One region of the Alteromonas sp. W12 genome, then DNA from elsewhere that is predicted to be linked to it. Evidence: predicted binding sites of a transcription regulator. Region 1 holds the regulator's gene; the other holds the start of a gene.
The links. The regulator FNR, encoded in region 1, switches genes on or off when oxygen is low (the NO sensors DNR and NnrR bind a similar motif). The targets are predictions, from matches to a motif close to TTGATCTAGATCAA.

Region 1 (3,735 bases):
GACAAAACCGGCACGCTCACAAAAGGTAAATTTACTATTTCAAATGCCTGGTACGCTGACGGTGTGGATAGTAAAAGTGCGCTATCAATTGCGCGCGCTTTGGAGTCACGCTCTGAACATCCGATTGCCAAAGCCTTTAGCGACGGTATAGCCTTTAGCGACGGTGTAGCCCTAAGCGAGACTTCTGCCTCTAGCGGCAGTGCTGACGCTATCGATAACACGGTACACAAAGTGACTAATTTTACCGTTTCGCCAGGAGGAGGTATCAGCGGTGAGATCAATGACACGTTGTTTTCTATGGGTTCTGTAGCATTCAGCGTTCACGAATCTCAGCTAAAACTCATTGAAGCGTTCCCTTCAGCTAACGTGTTTCTCACGGTTAAGGGGCGTATTATGGCGGCGTATGAAGTAAAGGATTCACTAAGAGAAGATACGCAAGAAACTCTCGATATATTAGCTAAAAGCCATACCCTCGCCGTTTTAAGTGGTGATACACAGCAAAACGTTAATGCGCTTACCGCACCATTGCCAATTTCGACCGCTAAAGGTGGCCTAACACCTGAGCAAAAGTACGAAGCCGTTCAAGCTATGCAGCAATCTGGCGCGAAAGTGATGATGATGGGTGACGGTATTAACGACGCTCCAGTTCTTGCCAGCGCTGATGTGGCAATTGCAGTGGGTAATGCCACAGACGTGGCTAAAACTGCCGCCGACGTGATACTGCTTGGCGATCAGCTGCTTTCTGTACCAGAACTTATTCGAACTGCGCACCAAGTGAAGCAAAAAATAAGGCAAAATATTGGCTGGTCGGTAGGTTACAACGTTTTGATCTTACCTTTCGCCGTATCAGGCCTACTTTCACCGTGGATGGCTGTTGTTGGTATGTCGTTAAGCAGTATCATTGTGGTCACAAACTCAACGCGACTTTTGAGCAAATAGCATGAGTATTATTTACGTATTAATTCCAATCGCCATCATCATTGTTGCCGTCGCTATCGTGATATTCTTTTGGGCGGTGAAAACCAATCAATTTGAAGATTTGGATCGCCAAGGGTATAGCATACTGTTTGACGATGATCTTCCGCCAGAAGAAAAAAAGCTAGCTGAGCAACGCAAGCAACTTCAAGACAGTAAAGTAGACAAAAGCCAAGCGCCACATGGAAGGGATTAACTACTTCTCTGCCTTTCTTATCGGCTTAGCCGGTGGAGTTCACTGTGTGGGAATGTGCGGTGGAATTGTCGCTGCGCTAAGGATGGTATCGCCTAAAGGCGCTTCAGCACTACCCTATACCCTTGCCTATAACATGGGACGTATAGTGAGCTACACCATCGCCGGAGCAATAACCGGGGCACTTGGAAAAATTGCAGCAGATTATATACCTCTTGCCAACTATGCCCTTTCCCTACTTAGCGGAATCATGTTGCTTCTACTGGCGTGTTATTTGGGTAAGTGGTGGACTGGCTTAACAGTGCTGGAAAATGCGGGTAAAGGCCTATTTTCCAAAGTCCAGCCGCTTTCAAAACGCTTTTTGCCATTTAAGACCCCTTTAAGTGCGTTGCCTTATGGTTTTATTTGGGGTTGGCTTCCTTGCGGTTTGGTGTATTCCACACTTACCTGGTCTCTCGCGGCGGGTAACGCGCTAGAAGGCGCTGCTATTATGTTCTTCTTCGGTTTGGGTACATTACCCACCTTGCTCGCTGCAAGCGCTGGTAGCCAATATATTGTTCGAAGTTTTCAACATAACCATTTTAGACAAATTATTGCGGTAATAATGGCAATATATGCAGCTTATCTTATTCATGGCGCAATCGTTTAAAAATGGGTGTATTATTGTCGGGTATTCTTTTAGAGAGCGTGCATTATGAGCAAAGGAAGCCAATTTTCTATTCACTGTCAAAACTGTAGTTTCAGTCACCTGTGTTTACCGGTGGCGTTAAACAAAACAGAAATCGAGTCTCTTGACGATATTATTGAACGCAAGAAGCCGCTTCATAAAGGTGACACGCTGATTCAAACTGGTGATAAATTCCGTTCTCTATTTGCAGTGAGAACCGGTTCATTCAAATCATTTGTGACTAATACCGAAGGTGAAGAACAGATTACCGGCTTCCACTTTCCTGGTGACATTATCGGTTTCGATGCATTAAGAGAGAACAAACACCAAAGCTATACCTCTGCGTTAGAAACTGCCATGGTGTGTGAACTTCCCTACGAGACCCTCGACGAAATGTCAGTGCAATTTCCAAAACTGCGCCACCAAATCATGAGCTTCATGAGTGCTGAAATAAAACAAGATCACGACATGATCATGCTTTTAAACAAGCGAACTGCAGAAGAGCGCTTACTGTATTTCATCTCACACCTGTCGCAACGCTTTGAAGAGCGTGGCTTTTCCCATAGAGAATTCCACTTAACCATGACGCGCAACGAAATTGGAAACTATTTAGGATTAACGATTGAAACGATTAGTCGTCTGTTAAGCCGTTTTCAAAAAGACAACATCATAAAAGTAGACGGCAAGCTTATTACTATTTTGGATTTCGATAGGCTAAACACCAAACTAGCGGCGCTTAACGGCCCTAGCGTTGTCTGCGGTTAGCCGTTTTTAGGTGTTAAATAAGGCGCGCACTAAGCGCGCTTTTTTGTGACCAGTGTTAGCCACCTATCTACCCTTTCAGCGCCACGCCGGTTGCTCCATATTCAATTCGGTAGCTTCACTCATGGTCGCCTCGTAAAATTCTTGATCTAAAACAACTTACGTTTTTCCCAATGTCGTTTATAGTTAGTATTAGAAAACTTCGATTTCGACAGCCACTACTAAGTTTCGTAGTTAGGGGGACGTTATGATTGAGTGTAAACGAATTCTGGCCGTGGTAGATGCCGAGCGCGATAACCAACCTGCACTAAGCCGTGCTTATGAACTCGCTTCAAAAACAGGTGCTTCAGTTACCGCCATGATGGTGGTATACGACTTATCTTATGATATGACGACCATGCTTAGCCCGGATGAGCGCGAGTCAATGCGCGATGCAGTTACAAAGGAGCATGCAAAATGGCTTGCCACCCACTTAAGAGAACAAGGATTCACTGAAACTGATATCGTTGTAGAATGGAATAATCGTGCGTATGAGTCGATTATTTACTACACCCTAAACAATCAGATAGATTTAGTGGTAAAGGCAACCAAAAAGCACGACGATCTTGCTTCTGTTATTTTCACCCCCACCGACTGGCATTTAATGCGTAAATGCCCTCGCCCAGTATTGCTCGTTAAAGAGCACGACTGGCCAGAAGGAGGAGAGATTATTGCTGCAGTAAACGTAGGCAGTGAAGACGATGAGCATGCCGCACTTAACGATAAGCTCACCCTCATTGCTAACGACTACGCCTCTTTATTGAAAGGGAGCGTAAATTTGGTCAACAGTTACCCTTCTACACCACTTAATATCGCCATAGAAGTGCCTGAGTTCGACCCCGATACCTATCACGACGCGGTAAAAAATCATCATTTAAAGGAAATGCGTAGTCACGCGTTAAAGTACGGTATTCCTGACAACAAATGTGTAGTAAGAGAAGGCCTTCCGGAAAAAGTTATCCCGCAAGTGGCAAAAACACTGGATGCAGAGCTGGTTGTTATTGGTACCGTTGGCCGTGTGGGCATTTCAGCGGCCCTAATTGGTAACACTGCAGAACACGTGATCGACGAACTCAATTGCGATGTGCTTGCTATTAAG
Region 2 (3,735 bases), on a different contig from region 1:
GCGAAGTGCATCGTCGAACAAGCACACTAAGTAGTTATCTAGCGAAAAACGCTCTGGCCAGCCTCTAGCTTCGATATGTTCATTAAGCAACGTCACGAGTTTAGGCTTGGTGAGAGATGCGAGCCCCTGAATACTGCCGTATTCAGCAAGTAGCTCAAGCAGAGCATCTTTGGTCAAGACACCAGCGATGTCATTAAGCGAAGCGTGGGTAAGGTCACCAAACCAGCCGTTGTCGGTAAGCCAATCTATTTGCTCTTGTGGCACAGCGATTTCGCTATAATTGAACTGCGTCCTGTCAATCACTGCGTACTTGCGATTTGCAGCGCGCACAACAATACACTGTTTGTCATCGTCTAACGCTTTAAAACGCCTAACAAAATCAGTGGCTTCGTCACTTAGAAGCGCCCTGCTAGCACCCTCAAAGAACCCAAGGAACTCGTGAAAGTGTGTAAGGTAATAACGTGGCGGTAAATCTTTTCGCATGAGGTATCTTTGGCTATGAAAACACCAATAGTGTATATTTATACAGCCACGCGAATCAAATTAAATCCTCCGCGATTGGGTATCACATCTGCTGCCAATAGTGCACAGCGTGTACTTTTACACGCGTACGCGCTGTTTAGACACCCAATGAAAGAACGAAGAAAGCTGCGCATCTGCCAATAAACGCTGCAAATTGAAGTAGTGTTTGGCCAACGTCATCTCATCATAAAATCGATGTATACCGCTGTGACATTGTCTGCAAATGTAAATGCCGTCCTGAAGCTCCGCTTTGCTAAAGTGCTTTTTAAAATAGGTACGCCTGTGCATTTTTCGCGGAATAAGATGATGGTAAGTAAGGCGAGTTTCTCTATTACAGCACGGGCATTGACCAACTTTATTTGCCACAAGGTCACCTTTTTCGTCTATCACATCTATTATTTGTGCACCCAGTTTTCTGATTACTCATAAGCGTCAAATGGCAGTCTTGTCCTTTTCCCTTAAAATCAGATACAAGGGGCGTGTCTAAAAGAAAATCCACTCGTCTTTGCATTACGTAACAAATAGCATTAGTGATTACAAAGGCATTTAAATATGAGTTTAACTCGTTCCATGGGCTTTTCCTGTCCTTACTGCATGGCTCCAAATGATGTTGAAATAGATGAAATTAACGATGTTGGCCAAGTACAGGTGCTCGACTGCCAAGTGTGTTGTCAGCCCATTGAGCTTACTGCTTATCAGCACGGTGATGACATTCAGATAGAGGCAGAAAGAGAGAATGACTAAGCAGTTTACCCGCGGTGATATAGACGCCCTTGCACAGCGCTACCGCGCAAACCTAATTAATAGTTTGTCTGGTTTTAAATCGGCGACTTTGGTGGGTACAACAAACGGCGTTACAAACAATTTGGCTATAGTGAGCTCTATTGTTCATGTCGGTGCAAACCCGCCTCTCATTGGCATGATCATGCGTCCACATACCGTCACGCGAGATACGTTGAGCAACATAAAACAGCAGGGCTTTTATACGCTAAATCACGTGGCTGTTGACTGGGTCGACAAAGCCCACCAAACATCAGCCCGCTATGCGCCAGATGAAAGTGAATTTGAAGCCGTTGGGTTAACCGCGCAGATCAGTGAGTCCTTCAGTGCGCCGTATGTCAAAGAAAGTGAAATTAAAATGGGCTTAAAAGTAGCACAGCATTTTACTTTGCTTAATGAAACCGAAATGGTTATCGGCGAAATCCAGGAGCTCTACGTTCCTGAGCAAATAATAGATTCAGACGGCTATGCAGATATAGAGCAAGCGCAAACGGCCTGTATCTCAGGCCTAGACAGCTACCACAGCACACAACGAATTGCGCAATTTGCGTATGCAAAGCCCGATGTAAAGTTAACCGTGAAGTGAACTAATAAACTGTCCAACGGTCTTACATTCAATACTTAAGGTTGTAACTCTGAAGTTTATTTAATCTGGATCAAGCGAAAATGCGACATTTCGTTCGATCTTTTTTCAAAAAGAGATAGTATTTAAACATGAAACAAAACCTGCCTCTTTGGGCAGGTTTTTGCGTTTAAGGCACTGAATAAAAAAGAATCATTATCGTTTCTATCTCTTAAGGAGAATGTTATGAAATCTGTAAATCGCCGTGACTTTTTAAAGCTTTCTGGCTCGACAGTTATCGGTCTTACATTAGGTGGTGTAGCGTTACGTGCTCAGGCTCAAGAACAATTGAGTGCTGATGACCCTACTGCAAAAGCACTGAACTACACACCGTCGTCAACTGTTGAAGGTGCAAAATGCGCAAACTGCATGTACGTGCAGGGCGCCGATGGCGAACAACACCGCCCTTGTAACATTTTCCCTAATAAGCTTGTTAACGCTGATGGCTGGTGTAGCGCTTGGGTGAAAAAGCCTGGCTAACCAATCGAAAGAAAAGACGTTCAAAAGCCCTTGAGTTAAACCAAGGGCTTTTTTCGTTTCTGTTGAGGCGAAATACGATTATGTATCCTCATTTCCCGCTAGCGAACTACATCAATTCCGTCTTCGATACCTTTTAGCGCTGGGTTGTCAAAACGTGTAGGCAGAAGGCCAGGCTTAATGAAGAAGCCGTGTTTTGCTTCAAAGACTCTACCTATTTTCAACACGCTTTCGTCTTGCCACTTTCCACCAATAAAGCTAATCCCCACAGGAAGATCTTTCACCTGTCCAGCGGGCACTGTGAGATGCGGATATCCTGCAATTGCGGCCAAATACCCGATACCGATAAAACCGACAGGCGAATGGTCACCATATACGCCGTCTATTAAAAAAGAAGGGCTGTTTGAGGGCGCAACTAGTACATCAACATTGTGCTTTGCTAACAACGTATCAATACCATTTTTGCCCGCCGTGTCTTGAATAAGGCGCAGTGCATTTTGATACTTTTCGCTGTCAATGGCTGCCGACGCGAGCGATTTTTCGAAAATGTCTTGATTGAATAGCGCTAACTCGCGCTCTGTTTTGTTATTGAAATCGATAAGCTCAGACAAGTTCCTTGCAGGGAGGTCTGCCGGCGACCCCGACAAGTATTCGTTAATACTATGATGGAACTCGCTCAGCAGAACATTATAGGAGTCGGCCCAAAATGAATCTGGCTGAGAGAAGTCACTGATGTCCACCAGCGTCGCGCCCGATGCTTTAAGCTGGTTCAACGCCTTTTCATAAACAGCCAGTACATGAGGGTTATCGCCCTGGCGGTACCTAACCACACCAATACGCTTGCCTTTTAAATCTGTAGCCAGCATTGAAGATGTTGGCATAGAAGGGCGGTGAGACTCTGCGTCTAGTGTCGCGTTATCGCTTGCATCAGGGCCCGCCATGATTGCCGTCATTAGCCAGGCGTCTTGAACGTTAGACGTCATTGGTCCTGCGGTGTCCTGACTGAAAGAAATAGGCACTATGTGAGTTCTGGAAAGCAAGCCCACGGTTGGTTTAAAGCCGACTACCCCGTTTATGGATGCCGGACAAATAATAGAACCATTGGTTTCGGTGCCCACGGCAAGTGACGCGAGGCGAAGTGACATGGCAGCGCCCGAGCCCGATGACGAGCCACAAGCACTTCTTGATAGCATATGCGGGTTTCGGGTAAGCCCGCCAACTGCACTCCAGCCGCTGATAGAGGATTCAGAGCGAAAGTTTGCCCATTCAGACAAATTGGTTTTACCCAAAATAATTGCCCCTGCCGCTTTCAGTTTTTCTACGATAGGCGCATC

Region 2: AWH61_RS12300 (high-potential iron-sulfur protein) is a predicted target of FNR. The motif match lies at 1,949-1,962, and genes of this name have one in related genera.

What each region holds. Positions count from the first base shown of each region.
Region 1 is NZ_LQXH01000014.1:15,064-18,798, forward strand. Features, by position in the region: gene AWH61_RS19330 (heavy metal translocating P-type ATPase) at 1-939, shown strand, start outside; gene ccoS (cbb3-type cytochrome oxidase assembly protein CcoS) at 941-1,171, shown strand; gene AWH61_RS19340 (sulfite exporter TauE/SafE family protein) at 1,158-1,817, shown strand; gene fnr (fumarate/nitrate reduction transcriptional regulator Fnr) at 1,863-2,600, shown strand; gene uspE (universal stress protein UspE) at 2,845-3,735, shown strand, end outside.
Region 2 is NZ_LQXH01000008.1:201,640-205,374, reverse strand. Features, by position in the region: gene AWH61_RS12320 (exonuclease domain-containing protein) at 1-483, opposite strand, end outside; gene AWH61_RS12315 (hypothetical protein) at 601-888, opposite strand; gene AWH61_RS12310 (zinc ribbon domain-containing protein) at 1,075-1,266, shown strand; gene AWH61_RS12305 (flavin reductase family protein) at 1,259-1,888, shown strand; gene AWH61_RS12300 (high-potential iron-sulfur protein) at 2,111-2,404, shown strand; gene AWH61_RS12295 (amidase) at 2,503-3,735, opposite strand, start outside.